One region of the Rahnella sp. CFA14(1/10) genome, then DNA from elsewhere that is predicted to be linked to it. Evidence: predicted binding sites of a transcription regulator. Region 1 holds the regulator's gene; each other region holds the start of a gene.
The links. Region 1 encodes PurR, which represses purine synthesis genes. Its sites were predicted from a motif close to CANGCAAACGTTTGCNTG; they were not measured.
Positions count from the first base shown of each region.

Region 2: a site for PurR is predicted at 2,171-2,188, ahead of purE (5-(carboxyamino)imidazole ribonucleotide mutase). Genes of this name have one in related genera too.
Region 3: a site for PurR is predicted at 1,749-1,766, ahead of serA (phosphoglycerate dehydrogenase). Genes of this name have one in related genera too.
Region 4: a site for PurR is predicted at 1,503-1,520, ahead of gcvT (glycine cleavage system aminomethyltransferase GcvT). Genes of this name have one in related genera too.

Region 1 covers NZ_SEWS01000001.1:249,849-255,077, forward strand. Annotated here, with positions in the region: gene EVX52_RS01195 (C40 family peptidase) at 83-979, shown strand; gene EVX52_RS25730 (YnhF family membrane protein) at 1,145-1,264, opposite strand; gene purR (HTH-type transcriptional repressor PurR) at 1,569-2,594, shown strand; gene punR (DNA-binding transcriptional activator PunR) at 2,630-3,535, opposite strand; gene punC (purine nucleoside transporter PunC) at 3,672-4,889, shown strand.
Region 2 covers NZ_SEWS01000017.1:47,607-52,835, reverse strand. Annotated here, with positions in the region: gene ybbP (putative ABC transporter permease subunit YbbP) at 1-411, shown strand, start outside; gene purK (5-(carboxyamino)imidazole ribonucleotide synthase) at 532-1,596, opposite strand; gene purE (5-(carboxyamino)imidazole ribonucleotide mutase) at 1,593-2,102, opposite strand; gene EVX52_RS24305 (tRNA-(ms[2]io[6]A)-hydroxylase) at 2,283-2,915, shown strand; gene lpxH (UDP-2,3-diacylglucosamine diphosphatase) at 3,027-3,749, opposite strand; gene ppiB (peptidylprolyl isomerase B) at 3,761-4,255, opposite strand; gene cysS (cysteine--tRNA ligase) at 4,483-5,229, shown strand, end outside.
Region 3 covers NZ_SEWS01000005.1:393,080-398,308, forward strand. Annotated here, with positions in the region: gene EVX52_RS12720 (LysR family transcriptional regulator ArgP) at 1-609, opposite strand, end outside; gene rpiA (ribose-5-phosphate isomerase RpiA) at 837-1,499, shown strand; gene serA (phosphoglycerate dehydrogenase) at 1,850-3,088, shown strand; gene asr (acid resistance repetitive basic protein Asr) at 3,389-3,862, opposite strand; gene EVX52_RS12740 (5-formyltetrahydrofolate cyclo-ligase) at 4,134-4,730, opposite strand; RNA gene ssrS (6S RNA) at 4,770-4,953, opposite strand; gene zapA (cell division protein ZapA) at 5,001-5,229, opposite strand, start outside.
Region 4 covers NZ_SEWS01000005.1:401,768-406,996, forward strand. Annotated here, with positions in the region: gene ubiH (2-octaprenyl-6-methoxyphenyl hydroxylase) at 1-9, shown strand, start outside; gene ubiI (FAD-dependent 2-octaprenylphenol hydroxylase) at 27-1,253, shown strand; gene gcvT (glycine cleavage system aminomethyltransferase GcvT) at 1,564-2,661, shown strand; gene gcvH (glycine cleavage system protein GcvH) at 2,722-3,108, shown strand; gene gcvP (aminomethyl-transferring glycine dehydrogenase) at 3,218-5,229, shown strand, end outside.

The DNA.
Region 1 (5,229 bases):
AATTCGTGCTTTTTTGTCGGGTTCTTTTAGGCAATACTCTGACATCCCTGATGTTTAACCTACCACTCATGGTAACGAAGCTATGCGCTTACTGTTCACGCTTTTTGTGCTGCTCTTTACCCAGCTGTTTTTAAATATGGCACATGCGTCGCCACAGACTCGTGTCTCTGCCGATCAGCGTAAAAGTCATGTTAATCAGGCTGCGCCGGAAGAACGACGAAAGCGAAAAACGGTTGCTGCGAAAAACAGTAAAAAAACGAAAACCGCGCCCGTCACAGAACAAAAAACTCAGGATAAGAATTCGAAGAAGAAAGTGAAAAGCACCGAACTGGTTAAACGAAAGACCACGACGGAGAGAAGCGCCAAAACGCGGGCCGAAAGTAAAAAAGAAAAGACACTCAAGACCACGCGGGCCGAGAGCAAAACAGAGAGACATAGCAAAACCCGTGCCCTCGCGAAAAACAGCACGGAAAAGGCCGGTAAAAAAGAAGCCTATGGCCGGCACCGTAAAGGTAAGAAATTCGAAGAAGACAGCAAACCGATTACGCTAAGTGCAACACATAAAAAACGCTATCAGCATGCTCAGCAAACGGCCATGACCAAACTGATGCACCAGGTAGGAAAACCGTATCGCTGGGGCGGAACCTCGCCGAATACCGGTTTTGATTGCAGCGGCTTAGTTTATTATGCTTACAAAGATTTGATCCGTATAAAAATGCCACGTACAGCGAATGAAATGTATCACCTGCGCGATGCCGCTCCGGTCAAACGCGGCGAACTTGAAAGCGGTGATCTGGTGTTCTTCAGAATCAATAACCGCGGCGCGGCAGACCATGTTGGGGTTTACGTTGGCAACGGCAAGTTTATTCAGTCTCCAAGAACGGGCGAAGACATTAAAATTACTTCTCTTGGCGATGATTACTGGCAAGACCACTATGTAGGCGCACGTCGGGTAATGACCCCTAAAACGATCCGATAATAAACAATTCGTTAAGTCTGAAGGTTCGCTAATCAGCCATTGAATAGCATTTAACGAAGCGTTTCTGCAGGGAAGAACATCGGCGGTAACGGTCACTGCGTAACATTGAAAAGGGCGACGCCTGTGACAGGCGTCGCCCTTTTTTATGGCGGATCACTTATTGAATCAGTTCATTATTGCAGTGAAGCTGAAAGCGATAATCATAAGCAAAGCGCATACCGTGGTGATCAACGATAATTTCAGGTTGCTGTCCATCAAACCCCCTTTCGGATCAAATTGTGGCATTTCTTAATACCACACTCATTGTGTGCCAACGCATTTTCTCATAATTAACCTTTAAAATCTTGTGTTGAATGACAATGCGTTCCTGAGAATTTTGCTTCCACTTTCCTGCATTATAAGAGAAAATTGTCGGTTAACACGTCTGTGTGCCGGTCGATTTCACCCGAGAGCATTTCGCGCCTCATTCTGAAGAATCCACCCAATGATTTCACTGCCCTTTGAGAAGCCAGCAGTTAAATCCTCGCAGGCAAACGATTAACATAATGCTAACGTGCTGAAGCACGTGAGTTCAGGAGTCATTGTTTACATGGCAACGATTAAAGATGTCGCAAAGCGCGCTGGCGTTTCCACTACAACCGTGTCGCACGTCATCAATAAAACACGTTTCGTCGCCGAAGAAACCAAAGAAGCGGTTCTCCTTGCAATCAAAGAGTTACATTACTCTCCGAGTGCTGTAGCCCGCAGTCTGAAGGTCAATAACACTAAAACCATCGGCCTGCTGGCCACCTCAAGCGAAGCGCCCTATTTTGCCGAAGTGATTGAAGCCGTGGAAAACAGCTGCTTCTCCAAAGGCTATACGCTGATTTTGTGTAACTCGCATAATAACCTGGAGAAACAACAGGCCTACCTGCAAATGCTGGCGCAAAAACGCGTCGACGGCTTGCTGGTGATGTGCGCGGAATACCCTGATGAATTGCTCAATATGCTCGAAGAGTACCGCTCGATTCCCATGGTGGTCATGGACTGGGGTGAAGCACGCAAGAACTTTACCGACAGCATTATCGATAACGCTTTCGAAGGTGGTTACATGGCCGGTCGTTATCTGATTGAACGCGGTCATCGTGATATTGGCGTGATCCCCGGGCAACTGGCGCGTAATACCGGCGGCGGCCGCTTCCAGGGTTTTGTGAAAGCACTGACTGAAGCCAATATTCCTCTTCGTGACGAATGGGTAGTTCAGGGTGATTTCGAACCAGAGTCTGGCTACCAGGCAATGCATAAGATTCTGATGCAGAAGCATCGTCCGACTGCCGTATTTTGCGGCGGCGATGTGATGGCAATGGGTGCAATTTGTGCCGCAGACGAACTCGGCCTTCGCGTTCCTCAGGATATTTCCGTGATCGGGTACGACAATGTGCGTAACGCCCGTTACTTCTCCCCGGCGCTGACAACCGTGCATCAGCCGAAAGAACGTCTGGGTGAAATGGCCTTTACGATGTTACTGGACAGAATTGTCAGTAAGCGTGAAGAGTCCCAGACCATCGAAGTGCATCCGAAACTGGTCGAGCGCCGTTCAGTCGCCGACGGCCCGTACCGCGATTACCGTCGTTAACAAATAACAAACGCCTGCCTGTGCAGGCGTTTGTTCTAATCGCGCAGCCATTCCTGATTCATGGTGTCTGTATCGCCCATGTATTCCAACAGCCAGCTCAGTGAAGGTGAAGGATTGCTTTGATCCCACGTCAGGCAGCACGGGCTGTCAGGGAATATATTCTCCAGTGCCAGCACCTGTAATTTTCCCTGTTCAATCCACGGCATGACCCGGTGAACCGGCATCATACCCACGCATAAACCCTCAGTCAGGCATTCCAGCGCACAGGTCCAGTCCGGCACGACCAGACGCCGCTGGTTATCGAGCGTCCAGGTATCACGCTTAGGCAATGTCCGGGAAGTATCTTCCAGGCACAATGCCGGATAAGGTCGCAGTTGATCATCGTTCAGCGCACCGGATAGCTGCGCCAGCGGATGTTGCGGGCTGACGACACAATGCCAGTCCATAAATCCCATATCACGAAAACTGAAGCGCCCGCCAACCGGTATCGCGCGCGTAGCGCCGATCGCCACGTCTGCACGCCCGTCGACCAACGCATCCCAGACACCGTTAAACACTTCCGAGTGAATAATGAGTTCGGTATCCGCAAAATGGCGATAAAAATCGAGCACCAGACGCCGTGTCCGTGCGGGTTTGACAATCCGGTCGACCGCCACACGTAATTCGCCGCGCCAGCCGTTCGCCACCTGTTGACACTGCCGGCGGGTGGCTATCATTTTTTTTGTCATAACCCGTGCTTCATCGACAAAAACCTTTCCCGCTGGCGTCAGCACTACGTCACGATGTCGACGTTCAAACAACGGCACGGCCAGCCATTGTTCAAGCTGGCGGACGGTGTAACTGATGGCAGAAGGCACACGGTGTAAGTCCTGCGCAGCTGCACTAAAACTGCCGGTTCTTGCGACAGCATCAACCACTTCGAGAGCGTATTCTGACCACATAATCCAGCCTTCAATTTTTTTGATAGCAGAGTGCAAATATTAACGTTTCACAAGCCTGTTATCAAAGCGTTAAACTCCGCCCCCGGTATGAAATCTGCGTCACATCATCTGCAATAAATAAATTAACGAGACAATAATGAAACCCTCCTTTGGATTTATGCTCTATCTTGCGGGTCTGAGCATGCTGGGCTTTTTAGCCACCGATATGTATCTGCCTGCATTCAGTGCCATGCAAACCAGTCTGATGACCAGCCCCGGGATGATCAGCGCAAGTCTGAGCATTTTTCTCGGTGGATTTGCTGTTGGTCAGTTGCTGTGGGGGCCACTGTCGGACAGAATCGGCCGTAAACCGGTATTGCTTCTTGGTCTGATACTTTTTGCGTTCGGCTGTCTGGGTGTTATCTGGGTTGAGAATGTACGCGCTCTTCTGGCCCTGCGTTTCTTACAGGCCATAGGCGTGTGTGCTGCCGCAGTCACCTGGCAGGCTATCGTTGTTGACCGTTTTTCTGCCGATGTGGCAAAAAAAACTTTTGCCAGCATTATGCCGTTAGTGGCGCTTTCTCCGGCTCTTGCACCGTTGCTGGGTGCCTGGGTGCTCAATCATTTTGACTGGGAAGCTATTTTTGCCCTGCTGACCGTCGTTGCCATCGCTTTAGTGCTGACGACGCTGACTCTGCATGAAAACAAACCGGCAAAAGACGCAAAGGCAGATAAAACCGGCTTTACGACTTTATTGAAATCGCCTGTTTACAGCGGGAATGTCATGATTTATGCCGCCTGTTCAGCGGGTTTCTTTGCGTGGCTGACGGGCTCACCGTTTATCCTGAGCGATATGGGCTATTCACCCGGTGCCATCGGGCTGAGCTATGTTCCGCAGACTATCGCTTTCCTGCTCGGTGGTTTTGGTTGCCGTGTTCTGATCAACAGGCTGGACGGCAATAAAATTCTGCCATGGTTACTGACTGGTTACGGCATCAGTATGGTGGCCTTGTTCTGTGTGGCTATGTTCACAGATGCCGGGCTGACAAGTTTGCTGATCCCTTTCTGTCTGATGGCTTTAGTGAATGGTGCAACCTATCCAATTGTTGTCGCAAATGCATTAATGCCATTTCCTGCTAATACAGGTAAGGCGGCAGCGTTGCAGAATACCTTGCAGCTTGGGCTTTGCTTCCTTGCCAGCATGCTGGTTTCCGCATTTATTGTGCACCCGCTCATGGCGACAGTCACGATCATGCTGTCTACACTATTGTTGGTAGTTTTGGGCCGCTGGCTCTCTTTACAGCATAAAAATGTACGAGACGATGAGCAGCCACCGGAGCAGGAAACTCAGACTCTGCACGCAAATCAACAGTGATAATACCCTAATGTAACAGTCACTTAGCGGGCATTTTCATTGATTACGATTTACTATTGAGAATGCCTGCCAGCGAGCCTATACTCAACAAAACCAAATAAAATAGCATTTTTACAAAACTTTTATTACATACTTAAGCCAGACGCGCGGACGGTGTCACACTTATTTTTTGAATACTTTTCACGGATGATTTTCCTGCCCGTCTTCCGGCGCGCAGGCGTTCTTCTTAATTTCCTCTGTTGGTGTCGAATATCGGGCGAGACGCTAGTCGTCTGTTCTCATAAAGACCTGCAAAAATAGCCTTTGCTTTTCCCGGCAGGTTAATAAGTCAGAAGAGAAA
Region 2 (5,229 bases), on a different contig from region 1:
CAGGTCGGGCAGGTATTACAGCAGGTCAGCAGGGCGCTGGAAGTGATGGTGATCCTGGTGATGCTGTGTGGCGGATTGCTGTTGCTGGCGCAGATTCAGGTCGGCATGCATCAGCGCCGTCAGGAACTGATTGTTTACCGTACGCTGGGTGCCAGCAAAAAAATGCTCCACCGGACACTGTGGTGTGAATTTGCCGTGCTCGGGCTGGTGGCCGGGATCGCCGCCGCAATCGGTGCGGAAGCCGCGTTATGGCTGCTGCAACGCAAAGTGTTTGATTTCCCGTGGGAGCCGAATTATCTGATGTGGATTGCGGTTCCGGTCGTCGGGGCGGTGCTGTTGTCAGTTTGCGGTGGCTGGCTGGGTGTCAGATTGCTGCGGGGACGGGCGTTGTTCAGGCAATACGACTCGTAGTTTCTAAACGCCTCCCCCTGCGCTAACCGGGTGTCCAGGTTTAGGGGTTCAGTTCATCGCAGGGGAGGGAGCCGATCGCGCTTTTCTCCTCCCCCTTCGCAGGGGAGGGAGTCGATCAAATCAAAGCTTATCAACTGCCCATTCAATGCCGCTGGCGTATTCTGGCGGCAGCATCGGGACCAGTGCGTTGAGAGTGTCTTTCAGCAGGCTGGCGCTGGCGTCGTTGAGATTCAGGTGTCCGACTTTACGACCCGGACGCACGTCTTTCTCATACCAGTGTAGATTGACCAGCGGCAGACTCAGCCATTTTTCTGATACATCGGTGCCAATCAGATTCACCATCACCGACGGCGAACTCACTACCGGTTTCGGCAGTGGCAGATCGAGAATGGCGCGCAGATGCATTTCAAACTGACTGTAGGATGCGCCGTTTTGCGTCCAGTGTCCGCTGTTATGCACACGCGGCGCCAGCTCGTTGATCAGCAACCCTTCGCTGACCACGAAACATTCCATCGCCATCACGCCGACATATTTCAGTTCGTTCATGATGGCCGACAGCATGCCTTCTGCCTGCCGTTGCAGATTAGCATCCGGCTGTGGCAGCGCAACGCTGGTGCGCAAAATACCGTCCTGATGCAGGTTGTGGGTCAGCGGATAAAAGACCGTTTTGCCGTCGTGTCCGCGCGCACCCACCAGCGAGACTTCACCGGAGAAATTGATGCCCTGCTCAACGATGCATTCGCCGTAGCAATCCTGCGGCAGCGTATTTTCTTCGCCTGAACGCAGACGCCACTGACCCCGGCCGTCGTAACCGCCAACACGACGTTTCACAATCGCCAGTTCACCCAGCTGTGAGAAAACCTGCGGCCATTGGGCAACATCGGCCAGCAATTGCCATGGTGCGGTTGCCAGGCCGAGTTGATCCAGTAACTGTTTTTGCGTCAGGCGGTCGGCCAGACGCGGGAAAATATCGCGGTTGACGAACGCATTATGCGTCGCCAGTTCACGGGTCAGGGCAGTTTCCGGCCAGCGCTCGATTTCAGCAGTGATGACGCTTTGCTGATACGGTACGGCTTCCGGCTCGGCATCCAGGCCGACGGGATATACGGCGATGCCCAGTGGTTCACCGGCCTGACGCAGCATTCTGCCTAACTGGCCGTTTCCGAGTACGCAAACCGGTTTCATGCTTCCTCCCGCGGATCGGGATTATTCAGCACTTCGTCCGTTTGTGTAGTGCGCCATGTCGCCAGATTTTTGGCGATTTCAGCATCATGCAGCGCCAGAATCTGTGCCGCCAGTAGCGCCGCGTTAGCCGCACCCGCTTTACCAATCGCCAGCGTACCGACCGGAATGCCACGCGGCATCTGCACGATGGAATATAAGCTGTCGATGCCACTGAGTGCCGCACTTTGCACCGGAACACCCAACACCGGTACCAGCGTCTTCGCCGCCAGCATGCCCGGTAAATGCGCTGCGCCACCGGCACCCGCGATGATCACATCAAATCCGTTAGCGGAAGCCTGCTCAGCGAAAGTAAATAACTTGTCCGGCGTACGGTGAGCGGAGACGATATCGACATGGAAAGGAATATTCAGCGTTGTGAGGACGTCGGCGGCGAACTGCATGGTCGCCCAGTCACTTTTTGACCCCATAACGATGGCGATTTTTGCCGGGGTAACGTTGGATGACATGTCTGTAAAGCTCCTGTGATTCGGAAATAGAAACTGCGAGGGCGCAAATGATAGCATGCTCCGTGAGGGAGGAAAACGGTTGCGTCGCCGGAAAACCGCGCATTTTTGATGAGAAGTTGGCGGCAGATTTGTATAATCCCCCTCACGCTGTTAATGACAAATCTGACTGGAAACTGATTTATGACGCAGGCTTTACTGGCACCGATTTATGATTTTCTTCACTGTGAAACCCCTGCTATCTGGGTCGATGTGGCGCTGGAAAATCAGACGGTGATGCTGATTGATCACGCCAACTGTGAAAAGAAAGCGGCGGCAACGGCGATGAGCCTGATGACCAAATATCTTGAGCGCACTGAACTGCTGTTTTGCGCGGCCCGTCTGGCACGGGAAGAGCTTCACCACTTTGAGCAGGTGGTGGAAATCATGCAAAAACGCAATATTACTTATACCCAGCTTTCACCGTCGCGCTATGCCAGCGGGATGATCAAACATACCCGTCATCATGATGATCTGAATATTCTGGTTGACCGGCTGATTATCGGAGCGTACATCGAAGCGCGTTCCTGCGAGCGCTTTGCCAAAATTGCGCCACATCTCGATGAAACCTTATCGCGCTTTTATACCTCACTGCTGCGTTCTGAATCACGGCATTTTGCCGATTACCTGGCGCTGGCAGAACAGTATGCCGGAACGGATATCCGTGAACGGGTAGAGGAGTTTGGCAGAATTGAAGCGGAACTGATCCTCACGCCGGATGAGCAATTCCGCTTCCACAGCGGCGTACCTGTTACCCTTCATACTTCAGGCTGCTGATATGTTGACTGCGTTCATTCGCCCTGGTCACTGAGCCAGCTAAGCTCCCGGGGATTCACAAACTTGTTGCCTTCGGCAACTCAACATTATTCAGGGTAATGGGAGGGTGACTCAAAACGGGAAGCTGATCAGTTCCACGTTGTCGGCAGTCACCTTGACCATCGAGCCTTCTTCGTGCCAGGCACCGAGTACCACCCGGTGCCCGGTTTTATTCTGCAACGCCACCTCGTGGATCGCCGGACGATGGGTATGGCCGTGAATCATCCATTCTACGCCTGACGTCTGCATTTCGCTGATCACTGCCTGCGGGTTCACATCCATAATATCCAGTGACTTACCCTGATTTGAGGCTTTGCTGTTGGCGCGCATTCTGGCGGCAATCGCCAGCCGCCATTTCAGCGGCAGCATCAGGAAAAGTTTTTGGATCAGCGGGTTGTGGACTTTTTTGCGGAAATTTTGATACGCGACATCATCGGTACACAGGGTATCACCGTGCAGGATCAGGACGCGGCGGCCATACAGCTCAAGCACTTTTTTTTCCGGCAGCAATGTCATCAGGCTGTCGCGTGCGAAGCGTCTGCCGAGCAGAAAATCGCGGTTACCATGAATGAAAAAGCAGGGTACGCCTTGCTGGTGTAACTGATTGAGTGCTGCGGCGATCTCGGCATGAAGCGGCTGCGGATCATCGTCGCCTATCCAGGCTTCAAACAGGTCACCGAGAATGTACAGGGCATCAGCCTGCGGCGCATCTTCGCGCAGAAAACGCAGAAAACCGGCAGTGATTGCCGGTTCCTGTGCGCAAAGATGGATATCTGCAATAAAAAACGTGGTCATCCCGACGTTGATTATTCGCTGACTGTGACGCTTTTGATCACAACATCTTCTTTTGGAACGTCCTGGTGCATGCCGCTGCGGCCGGTTTTGACGGCTTTGATCGCGTCAACCACATCCATGCCTTCGACCACTTCTGCGAATACGCAGTAACCCCAACCTTGCGCATTTTTGCCGCTGTGGTTCAGGAAATCGTTGTCAGTGACGTTGATGAAGAACTGAGCCGTGGCGGAGTGCGGATCGTTGGTACGCGCCATTGCCAGCGTGCCTTTGGTATTTTTCAGACCATTGTCTGCTTCATTATTGATAGGCGCATCGGTGTTTTTCTGGTTCATGCCTGGCTCAAAACCGCCGCCCTGGATCATGAAACCGTTAATCACACGGTGGAAAATAGTGTTGTCGTAGAAGCCTTTACGGCAATAGTTCAGGAAGTTTTCAACGGTGGCTGGCGCTTTGTCAGCGAAAGTATTAATGATGATGTCGCCGTGGTTAGTGTGGAAAGTGACCATATTTATCATCCTGCTAATGTTGATGTGTGCTCTTAGTAAGAGCGGCTACTATAGCCTTTTCTTATACCATAACTCAAAAGTTGCCGTCAGCAGTGGCTTTGTGATGACTAAAGCCCGTCCGGTGGCCTTATGGCGTTTCGGTGAAATCATTTTCGTTATATTATACGCGTTAGTGTCGCTTAAACGCGTCAACGTCATTTTCTACGCCCAACACACGGAATAGCCTGATGCTGAAGATTTTTAATACCCTGAGTCGCCAAAAAGAGGAATTCAAGCCAATTCATGCCGGTAAAGTCGGTATGTACGTGTGTGGGATCACTGTTTACGACCTGTGTCATATCGGCCATGGTCGCACCTTTGTGTCTTTCGACGTGGTATCACGTTATCTGCGCTACCTCGGTTATGACCTGAAATATGTGCGCAACATTACCGATATCGACGACAAAATCATTAAACGTGCCGCTGAAAATGGCGAAACTTTCATGTCGCTAACCGATCGTATGATCGCGGAAATGCACGCTGATTTTGCCTCACTGAACATTTTGCCACCGGACGCGGAACCGCGTGCGACGCGGCACATTGATGAGATCATCGATATCGTGCAGAAGCTGATTGACCGCAACCATGCTTATGTCGCGTCGAACGGCGACGTGATGTTCTGGGTGGAAAGTGATCCGGATTACGGCGTGTTGTCCCGTCAGGATCTGGATCAGTTACAGGCTGGCGCACGCGTTGAAGTTGAAGCTAACGTGAAACGCAATCCGATGGATTTTGTGTTGTGGAAAATGTCTAAGCCGGGCGAGCCGAGCTGGACATCACCGTGGGGCGAAGGTCGCCCGGGCTGGCATATCGAATGTTCTGCCATGAACTGCAAACAGCTCGGCGCGCATTTCGACATTCACGGCGGCGGTTCTGATCTGATGTTCCCGCACCATGAAAACGAAATTGCACAGTCAAGCTGCGCGCATGACGGT
Region 3 (5,229 bases), on a different contig from region 1:
CATATCATCAAGATGGTCAAATGCCACCGCCGGTGCTTTCAGTAAGGCGGAGCGGGTGACGCCGTTCGGAAAATAGCGATCAGCGAAAGGTTTGGAACCCACAAACAAATAATCCAGTGCACCGAGCTGATCCACCAGACAACTCGGCAGTGGCTGTGGCTGTATACTCACCGCACCGACGACTTCGCCGCGACGCAAGCGCTCCTGCGTTCGGGTTTCGTCTTCCACCTGTAAATTAAGACGGATAGGGGAATCGACCAGCACCGATTTCAGCGCAGGCAGTAACCAGGTTGCCAGACTGTCGGCGTTGACTGCCAGTGAAAGCAACAGCGGTGTATCGTTGCTTTCGTGATTGCTGTCGCTGCCCAGCCACTCTTCTTCCAGTAATTCCACCTGATGTAACAAGGCCAGCAATTTCTGCCCCTGTTCAGTCGGACGGGGGGGAACGGTACGGACCAGCAGCGGCTGGCCGAACAAATTTTCCAGTTGCTTAATGCGCTGAGAGACTGCCGATTGTGTGATGCAAAGCTTCTGTGCTGCGCGTTCAAAACCGCGCTCACGGATCACCGCGTCCAGTGCCTGCAGCGTTCTATAGTCCGGGCGTTTCATCGGAGTTCTGTCCCTTGGATTCAATGTTATCGGGACACTATGCCACAGATTGTCAGGTTTTGTGGTGAGGAAAATCGGGGTGTTTGCAACACAATTGCACTTAATAAGTGTGATCTGGTCACGCTCTTGACTGCCCAATCTGCCGGGACATGCTTTATAATCACCCGCACTCTTCGTTTCACCGAACCATTCACGCCACTTTCGTGTTATCAGACAGAGAAGCCATTATGACGCAGGAAGAATTGAAAAAAGCAGTCGGTTGGGCCGCGCTGGATTACGTGACGCCGGGCACCATTGTCGGTGTCGGCACCGGATCCACTGCCGCGCATTTCATCGATGCACTGGGTTCCATCAAAGGCCAGATAGAAGGCGCCGTTTCCAGCTCCGACGCCTCAACTGCAAAACTGAAAAGCTTAGGCATCCATGTTTTCGACAGCAACGAAGTGGATTCGCTGGATGTGTATGTTGACGGTGCAGATGAAATCAATGGCGCAATGCAAATGATCAAAGGCGGCGGCGCGGCGCTGACCCGTGAAAAAATCATTGCCGCGATTGCCAAAAAATTCATCTGCATTGTGGATGCCTCTAAGCAGGTGGATGTGTTGGGTAAATTCCCGTTGCCTGTTGAAGTGATCCCGATGGCTCGTTCTTACGTGGCGCGTGAACTGGTGAAACTCGGCGGCCTGCCGGAATACCGTCAGAATGTACTGACAGACAACGGCAACGTGATCCTGGATGTGCACAACCTGAATATTCTTGATGCTGTCGCGATGGAAAATAAGATCAACAGTATTGCCGGTGTGGTGACTGTCGGTCTGTTCGCCAACCGGGGGGCTGATGTGGCGCTGGTCGGGACTTCCGAAGGTGTCAAAACCATCAAACTGAAGTAATCAGCCTATAAGCAGAAGATCTGGCTGCTTTTGTCCCGGGCAGCCAGTCTCCGCCTCGTCATCCCGCTGTCATAACGCAATGTTATGAAGATGATAATTTTCCGACTGAATCATCTTTTATTTAAAAGCTTTAATTTGGTGACTTATGTCACATTCCTGTATTTCTCCTCCTGAACGTCTGGCTCAGCAAAATCTAACCAGCATGAAATGCTAAAAACCAACAGGTGCGCTGAGCCTTCTGCTGGGGGGCAGGCAATCGTTTGTATTGATGATGGCGGATTTTTTGTTATGTTGACTGTGAGCAGTCACCATGCAGTTTGAATTCAGTCAGAAAATTATAGGGTCGGGAAATGGCAAAAGTATCACTTGAGAAAGACAAGATTAAGTTTTTGTTAGTGGAAGGCGTCCACCAAAGTGCGGTTGATACACTCCGTGCCGCGGGTTACACCAATATTGAATTTCACAAAGGTGCTTTAGACACGCAATCGCTGAAAGAATCGATCCGTGACGCGCACTTTGTTGGACTCCGATCGCGTACTCAGCTGACTGAAGAAGTGTTCCAGGCAGCAGAAAAACTGGTGGCTGTTGGATGTTTCTGCATCGGCACCAATCAGGTGGATCTTAAAGCTGCGACCCGTCGTGGTATTCCGGTCTTTAACGCACCGTTCTCCAATACCCGTTCGGTTGCGGAAATGGTGCTGGGCGAAATGTTGCTGATGATGCGCGGTATTCCTGAAGCGAATGCGAAAGCGCACCGTGGTGTGTGGAACAAACTGGCAGTCGGTTCATTCGAAGCGCGTGGCAAGCGTCTGGGGATCATTGGTTACGGCCACATTGGTACGCAGCTGGGGATCCTGGCGGAAAGCCTGGGGATGCGCGTCTTCTATTACGACATCGAAAGCAAACTGCCATTGGGTAATGCGCAGCCGATTGCGACGCTGGAAGAATTGCTTAACACCAGCGACGTGGTCACCTTGCATGTGCCGGAAACTGCCGGTACGAAAGACATGATTTCGGAGGCGCAGCTGGCCCAGATGAAACCGGGCGCGCTGCTAATCAATGCCTCACGCGGCACCGTTATCGACATTCCGGCGCTGTGTGATGCACTGCGCAGCAAACATCTTTCCGGCGCGGCGATTGACGTCTTCCCGGAAGAACCGGCGACCAACAGTGATCCGTTCAATTCTCCGTTGTGTGAATTCGACAACGTCCTGCTGACGCCACACATCGGTGGCTCGACAATGGAAGCGCAGGAAGGTATCGGCCTTGAGGTGGCAGGTAAACTGGCGAAATACTCTGACAACGGTTCAACCCTGTCAGCGGTTAACTTCCCGGAAGCCTCTCTGCCTGCGCATACCGAGAAAGCCAGCCGTCTGTTGCATATCCATGAAAACCGTCCGGGGGTGCTGACCAGCATCAACCAGATTTTCGCGGAGCAAGGGATTAATATCGCCGCACAGTATCTGCAAACCAGCCCTGAAATCGGTTATGTCGTTATCGATGCTGAAACAGATACCACGACGCTGAATACCGCACTGCAACTGATGAAGGCAATTCCGGGAACCATTCGTGCCCGTTTGCTTTACTGAGCATATCAGCCATAAATGACAAAGCCGCCGGAAGGCGGTTTTTTTGTTTCTGGCATCAGGGTAATAAACAATATCCGCTGGTGAACGCGGGAATCAAAACGTCAGAAGTAAAAAGACAGGGTGATCAGACCACAGAGGATCACTGATGAAAAAGTGATTTCGAACAGGTAGCGGCGCAGGATCATCTGTCAGTACCTCGGGCGGATAAACGGAGAAAAAAACACCCGGCGAACCGGGTGTTAAATTAACAGTCTTGATAAGCGCGAGCAGCGATGCTCACGAAGACTTCTTCGTTACTTCTTATGCTGCCGGGGTAGCTTTTGCAGCCGGAGCAGCTTTCTTAGCATGTTTTACGTGTTTTTTAGCAGCCTGGGCTTTCTGTGCAACCGGAGCGGCTTTCTTAGCATGTTTTACGTGTTTTTTAGCAGCCTGGGCTTTCTGTGCAACCGGAGCGGCTTTCTTAGCGTGTTTCACGTGTTTTTTAGCAGCCTGGGCTTTCTGTGCAACCGGAGCCGCTTTCTTAGCGTGTTTCACGTGTTTTTTAGCAGCCTGAGCTTTCTGAGCGACCGGTGCTTTCTTCGCTGCTTTTTTGTGTTTCTTGGCAGCCTGCGCTTTCTGAACAGGTTTCTTGTGTGCTTTATGCTTAGTCGCATGAGCCGGAGTCGCTGTAGTTGCTGTGGCAGCAGGTGCCGGTGTTGCTGTAGTTTCAGCAGCGAAAGCGACAGAAGACAGGCCCATTGCAGCGGCTACAACCAGAGCTAATACTTTTTTCATGTTTAATTCCTCAGGAGTCTTGGTTTATGTGTCTACCCCACTGCGGGGCCGATGTGAGAATAATAGGCGTGACGAACCCTGTTGTCCGTGAGTGATTGGTTTCGGCGTGTAACGGTATGTATAAGCGGTAAATATGCTTTATTTCAAAGGGTTGGTTATTTCTGACAAAAGAGGAGATGCCGGAGGCTGCAATTAGTTACAACATACTAATAAATGATATGCTCTGTTTCCGGCTGACACCTTACCTGCAGTGAATTTATATTGCCTGGCATCACCAGACCCACACTTTTCCGGGCGTGATGACTTCAGGTAATGGTACATCCCAGTGTTCAGCCGGTAAGGCATCGACATGCTGACAATCGTGCGCCAAACCTATCGGATACGGACCGCCCGCTTCCCGGCGCTCAAGTGTGCGGTCATAAAAGCCTCCCCCCATACCTAAGCGTTGCCCGGCACTGTCGAAGGCGACCAGCGGCGTCAGGATGATATCCAGTTGCGGCAGCGGAATAACCTGAGTGACATCCAGTTGTGGCTCCAGAATTTTGAGACGATTACGCACCAGCGGCGTGTCGGGCGTATAACGCAAAAAAAGCAGGTTTCCGGGCGAGAAAGGGTGCAGTACCGGCAGGCAGAGTTGTTTGCCTTCGTTCCACAAGCGGCCGATCAACGGTGCGGTATCCAGCTCACCATCAAATGACAGAAACAAAGAAACTGTAGAGGCGGACATAATCTTCGGGTGGGTTGCGACGCGTTCTGCAGCCTTAAGGGCAAAATCAGTTTGCTGTTCAGCAGTCAGAGCCTGTCTGCGTTGGCGTATTTCACTGCGGAGAATTTGTCGGGCTGATGCGAACAGAGGAGTATAAGACATAGATACAAACACCAGAAAGGGATGTACCGCAAAGAAAGGGGGATCTCCGAGATGCCGTCGCAGGCTGTAACCCTTGAACCCATGGTTCAAGGTGAACGTGCTGTCGCAATCTTTAGGCTTCTCGGACGGGCCGAGCATGCGCACCGATTACGGATCATCACATTCTGTTGGTACTAATTATCGGCTCAGGGGACGGGCCCGCTGGCGAACATCTCAGAGAAATTTTTTACCGTTTCTGACAACCTGTGACCAGTCAGTCAGCAACGTGTGTTATTCGAAAGGCGCCCCTTCACGTTCAGAGATCCGGCCTTGTTCGAGCAATGCCTGCTCGATGGTTTGTTGCAACATCCGGATACGTTGTTCCATATTGGATGCGTAATCGCGAGTTTTCAACCTTTCCTGAGCAAGTTCGTGACATACGTTCAATGCCGCGATGAATACCAGTTGCTCGGTATTGGTGACTCTAGTGCGAACTTTCAGATCTTGCAACCGCTGATTA
Region 4 (5,229 bases), on a different contig from region 1:
GACCGTTAATCCTTACAGGAAAAATTATGCAATCTTTTGATGTGGTTATCGCCGGTGGCGGAATGGTGGGTCTGGCGCTGGCGTGCGGATTACAGGGCAGCGGTTTGCGCGTTGCTGTACTGGAAAACCAGCAGCCGGATCTCGATACGCCGTTGCCGGAACAGCCGGGTTTACGGGTTTCGGCGATCAATGCTGCCAGTGAACGCCTGCTGAAATATATGGGTGTCTGGGACAGCATCATCGCTCAGCGTGCCAATGCTTATCAGGGGATGGAAGTCTGGGATCGCGACAGCTTCGGTAAAATTGCATTCCGTGGCGAAGAATACGGTTTCAGCCATCTGGGGCACATCATCGAAAATCAGGTGATCCACCGTGCCTTGTGGCAGCATGCGGAAAAATCTTCTGACATTACACTGCTCACATCAGCCACATTGAAAAATGTGGCATGGGGTGAAAATGAAGCCTTCATTACCCTCAATGATGATCGTCAGCTCAGTGCGCGCTTAGTCGTGGGAGCGGATGGTGCACAGTCATGGCTGCGTCAGCACGCCGATATTCCACTGACCTTTTGGGATTACCGCCATCATGCACTGGTGGCGACCATCCGCACGGAAGAACCGCACCAGTCTGTGGCACGGCAGGTATTCCACGGTGAAGGCATTCTGGCATTTCTGCCGCTGGCGGATACACATTTGTCTTCTATTGTCTGGTCAGTATCTCCGGATGAAGCGCAGCGCCTGAGGGCGCTGGAGCCAGAAGCATTCAACAAAATTCTCGCCAGCACCTTTGACCTGCGCCTTGGTGTTTGTGCAGTAGAAAGCGATCGTCTGACCTTCCCGCTGACCGGACGTTATGCCCGCAGCTTCGCCGGACAACGTCTGGCGCTGGTCGGGGATGCGGCACACACCGTGCATCCGCTGGCCGGGCAGGGTGTCAACTTAGGCTTTATGGATGCTGCTGAACTGGTCTCCGAAATCAAACGTCTGCAAAAAGAAGGCAAGGATTTTGGCCAGCATATGTATCTGCGCCGTTATGAGCGCCGCCGCAAACACAGCGCAGCGCTGATGCTTGCCGGAATGCAGGGCTTTCGCGAACTGTTTGCCGGTGACAATCCTGCCAAAAAACTGCTGCGCGATATCGGCCTGACGCTGGCGGATTCCCTGCCGGGTGTCAAACCGAAGCTGGTCCGACAGGCAATGGGGCTCAATGATTTACCTGAATGGTTACAGGAGCCATCGCTTCGATTGAAATAATCTAATTTCAGCTAAAATTTTCCATTACATTTTCTAATCCGGGGCCGGATTTCTCATTCTGCAAATGGTGAGAAATCCGGCCTTGTCGTTATATAACATCGACACTTTTGCTGTTTATTTGTAGATTTTGCGCCACAAACCCCAGTTTACCAGTCAAAAACTCTGCAAAATGCCCCTGTGAAATCACTGACATTCCCACCGCTCTGCATATTTTAACTTATGGTTAGCAGGGAGATTCAGTGGTAAGTTCAGGCAAAGGGTATCGTTTGCGCGGTGTGCTGTTTATGCACTTAATGAAATGAGGAATAAGATGGTTAAGCAGACTCAGCTTTATGAACAACATGTTGCGTGCGGCGCGCGTATGGTCGATTTCCACGGCTGGATGATGCCTTTGCATTACGGCTCCCAGCTGGATGAACACCACATTGTGCGTCAGGATGCCGGTATGTTTGACGTCTCGCACATGACCATTGTCGATCTCCACGGTGCCCGTACCCGTGAATTCCTCCGTTATCTTCTGGCGAACGATGTCGCCAAACTGACTGCCCCGGGTAAAGCGCTGTACACCGGCATGCTCAATGCCTCCGGCGGCGTCATTGACGATCTGATCGTTTACTTCCTTAATGAAAACTATTTCCGTCTGGTGGTTAACTCAGCGACCCGTGAGAAAGATCTGGCATGGATTTCGCAGCATGCAGAGCCGTACGGTATCGAACTGACGGTGCGTGATGATCTGGCACTGGTTGCCGTGCAGGGACCTCATGCGAAAGAAAAAGCAGAAACCCTGTTTACCGCTGAACAAAAACAAGCGGTAGCGGGCATGAAGCCATTCTTCGGCGTTCAGGCGGGCGACCTGTTTATCGCGACCACCGGTTACACCGGCGAAGCGGGTTATGAAATCGCGCTGCCGCAAGAGCAGGTTGCTGATTTCTGGCAAAAACTGCTGGCCGCAGGCGTGAAGCCAGCCGGTCTGGGCGCGCGTGACACCTTGCGTCTGGAAGCGGGCATGAATCTCTACGGTCAGGAAATGGATGAAGGCGTATCACCGCTGGCCGCCAACATGGGCTGGACTATCGCCTGGGTACCGGAAGATCGTGATTTTATCGGCCGTGACGCACTGGAAAGACAGCGCGAGCAGGGCACTGAACAGTTGGTTGGTCTGGTGATGACGGAGAAAGGTGTATTGCGTAACGAACTGCCGGTGCGATTCACCGACAGCGCGGGCAACACGCTGGAAGGCGTGATCACCAGCGGCTCATTCTCTCCGACGCTGGGCTACAGTATTGCGCTGGCACGCGTTCCGGCGGGCATTGGCGGGCACGCGATTGTGCAAATCCGTAACCGCGAAATGCCGGTGAAAGTCACGAAGCCAGGTTTTGTCCGTAACGGCAAACCGCTGGCGCAGTAAAAATCCGACATAAAATTATCCAGTTAACGCTGAATTAAGCACTTTTTTGGAGAAAATATAATGAGCAATGTTCCAGCAGATTTGAAATACGCGTCTTCCCACGAGTGGATTCGTTCAGAAGGTAACGGAATTTACACCGTAGGTATCACCGAACACGCACAGGAATTACTGGGCGACATGGTATTTGTTGATCTGCCGGAAGTGGGCCGTGAAGTTGCCGCCGGTGAAGACTGCGCCGTGGCGGAATCCGTCAAAGCGGCTTCCGACATTTACTCTCCGATCAGCGGCGAAATCATTGCGGTAAACGCTGAACTGGAAGGTTCTCCGGAGCTGGTCAACAGCGAGCCATATGACACCGGTTTCCTGTTCCAGATTAAAGCATCAGATGAAAGCGAACTGGCTAACCTGCTTGATGCACAAGCCTATTCAGCATCCATTGAAGACTGATTAAACACTGTTTTACCCGCCCCGTAACCCGCTTGCGGGGCAGATCCAGACCCGTAGCTTTTGTCAGTATCCCAAGACACCTCCAGCAGATTTCAGGAATGCGTAGCAAATGACTCAGACTCTCAGCCAACTTGAACACAGCGAAGCTTTTATCGGCCGCCATATCGGTCCGTCTTCTCAGCAGCAGCAACAGATGCTGGAAACGGTCGGTGCGGATTCCTTAAATGCGCTGATCCAGCAGATCGTTCCGGTCGATATCCAGTTACCCGGCCCGCCGGCTGTCGGCGATGCCGTGACTGAACATCAGGCGCTGGCTGAGCTGAAAGCTATTGCCAGCCAGAACCAACGTTATAAATCCTACATTGGTATGGGTTACAGCGCGGTGCTGACGCCGCCGGTTATCCTGCGCAACATGCTGGAGAACCCGGGCTGGTATACCGCTTATACGCCGTATCAGCCGGAAGTGTCCCAGGGGCGTCTTGAGGCGTTGCTGAATTTCCAGCAACTGACGTTAGATCTGACCGGTCTGGATCTGGCTTCTGCTTCCTTGCTCGATGAAGCGACTGCCGCCGCCGAAGCGATGGCGCTGGCAAAACGCGCCAGCAAACTGAAAGACGCTAACCGCTTCTTCGTGGCTGACGATGTGCATCCGCAAACGCTGGATGTCGTACGTACCCGTGCGGAAACATTCGGTTTTGACATTATTGTCGATAAAGCCGAAAAAGTGCTTGAGCTGGAAGGTGTATTTGGCGTGCTGTTACAGCAGGTGGGCACCACCGGCGAAGTACATGATTACACCGCGCTGCTGGGCGAACTGAAATCCCGCAAAATTATCACCACCGTAGCGGCTGATATTATGGCGCTGGTGCTGCTGGCTGCACCGGGCAGGCAGGGCGCGGACGTGGTCTTCGGTTCGGCGCAACGCTTTGGTGTGCCGATGGGTTACGGCGGCCCGCACGCGGCCTTCTTCGCCTGTGTAGATGAATTCAAACGCTCCATGCCGGGCCGTATCATCGGGGTTTCCCGTGATGCTGCGGGCAAAACCGCACTGCGTATGGCGATGCAGACCCGCGAGCAACATATCCGCCGCGAAAAAGCTAACTCTAACATTTGTACCTCGCAGGTTTTACTGGCGAACATTGCCAGCCTGTATGCGGTATTCCACGGTCCTGAAGGCCTGAAACGCATTGCGTCACGCATTCACCGTCTGACCGATATTTTGGCCGCAGGCCTGAAACAGGGCGGCCTGACGCTGCGTCATAACACCTGGTTCGATACGCTGACCGTTGAAGTCAAAGATAAAGCAGCGGTGCTGGAACGCGCGCTGAGCTTCGGCCTGAACCTGCGTACTGATATCCACGGCGCGGTGGGTATCACGCTCGACGAAGCGACCTCCCGCGAAGATGTTCAGATTCTGTTTGCTGCCCTGCTGGGGGACGACAACGGTCTGGATATCGACAAGCTGGATAAAGCGGCATCGACTGACAGCAACGCCATTCCTGCCGCCATGCTGCGTGCGGATCCGATCCTGACGCATCCGGTATTCAACCAGTACCACAGCGAAACCGAGATGATGCGTTATATGCACCGTCTGGAGAAAAAGGATCTGGCGCTGAATCAGGCGATGATCCCGCTGGGTTCCTGCACCATGAAACTCAATGCGGCGGCAGAAATGATCCCTATCACCTGGCCGGAATTCGCTGAACTGCATCCGTTCTGCCCGACTGAACAGGCTGCCGGTTATCAGCAAATGATTGGTCAGCTGTCACAGTGGCTGGTTCAGCTCACCGGCTATGATGCGGTATGTATGCAACCCAACTCCGGTGCGCAGGGTGAATACGCGGGTCTGCTGGCGATTCGCCGCTACCACGAAAGCCGCAATGAAAGCAGTCGTCACATCTGTCTGATCCCAAGTTCAGCGCACGGCACTAATCCGGCATCTGCACAGATGGCGAGCATGAGCGTAGTGGTGGTTGCCTGCGATAAACAGGGCAACATCGATCTCAGCGATCTGCGTGAGAAAGCGGCGAAAGCCGGCGATGAGCTGTCTTGCATCATGGTGACTTACCCGTCAACGCACGGCGTTTACGAAGAAACCATCCGCGAAGTTTGCCAGATTGT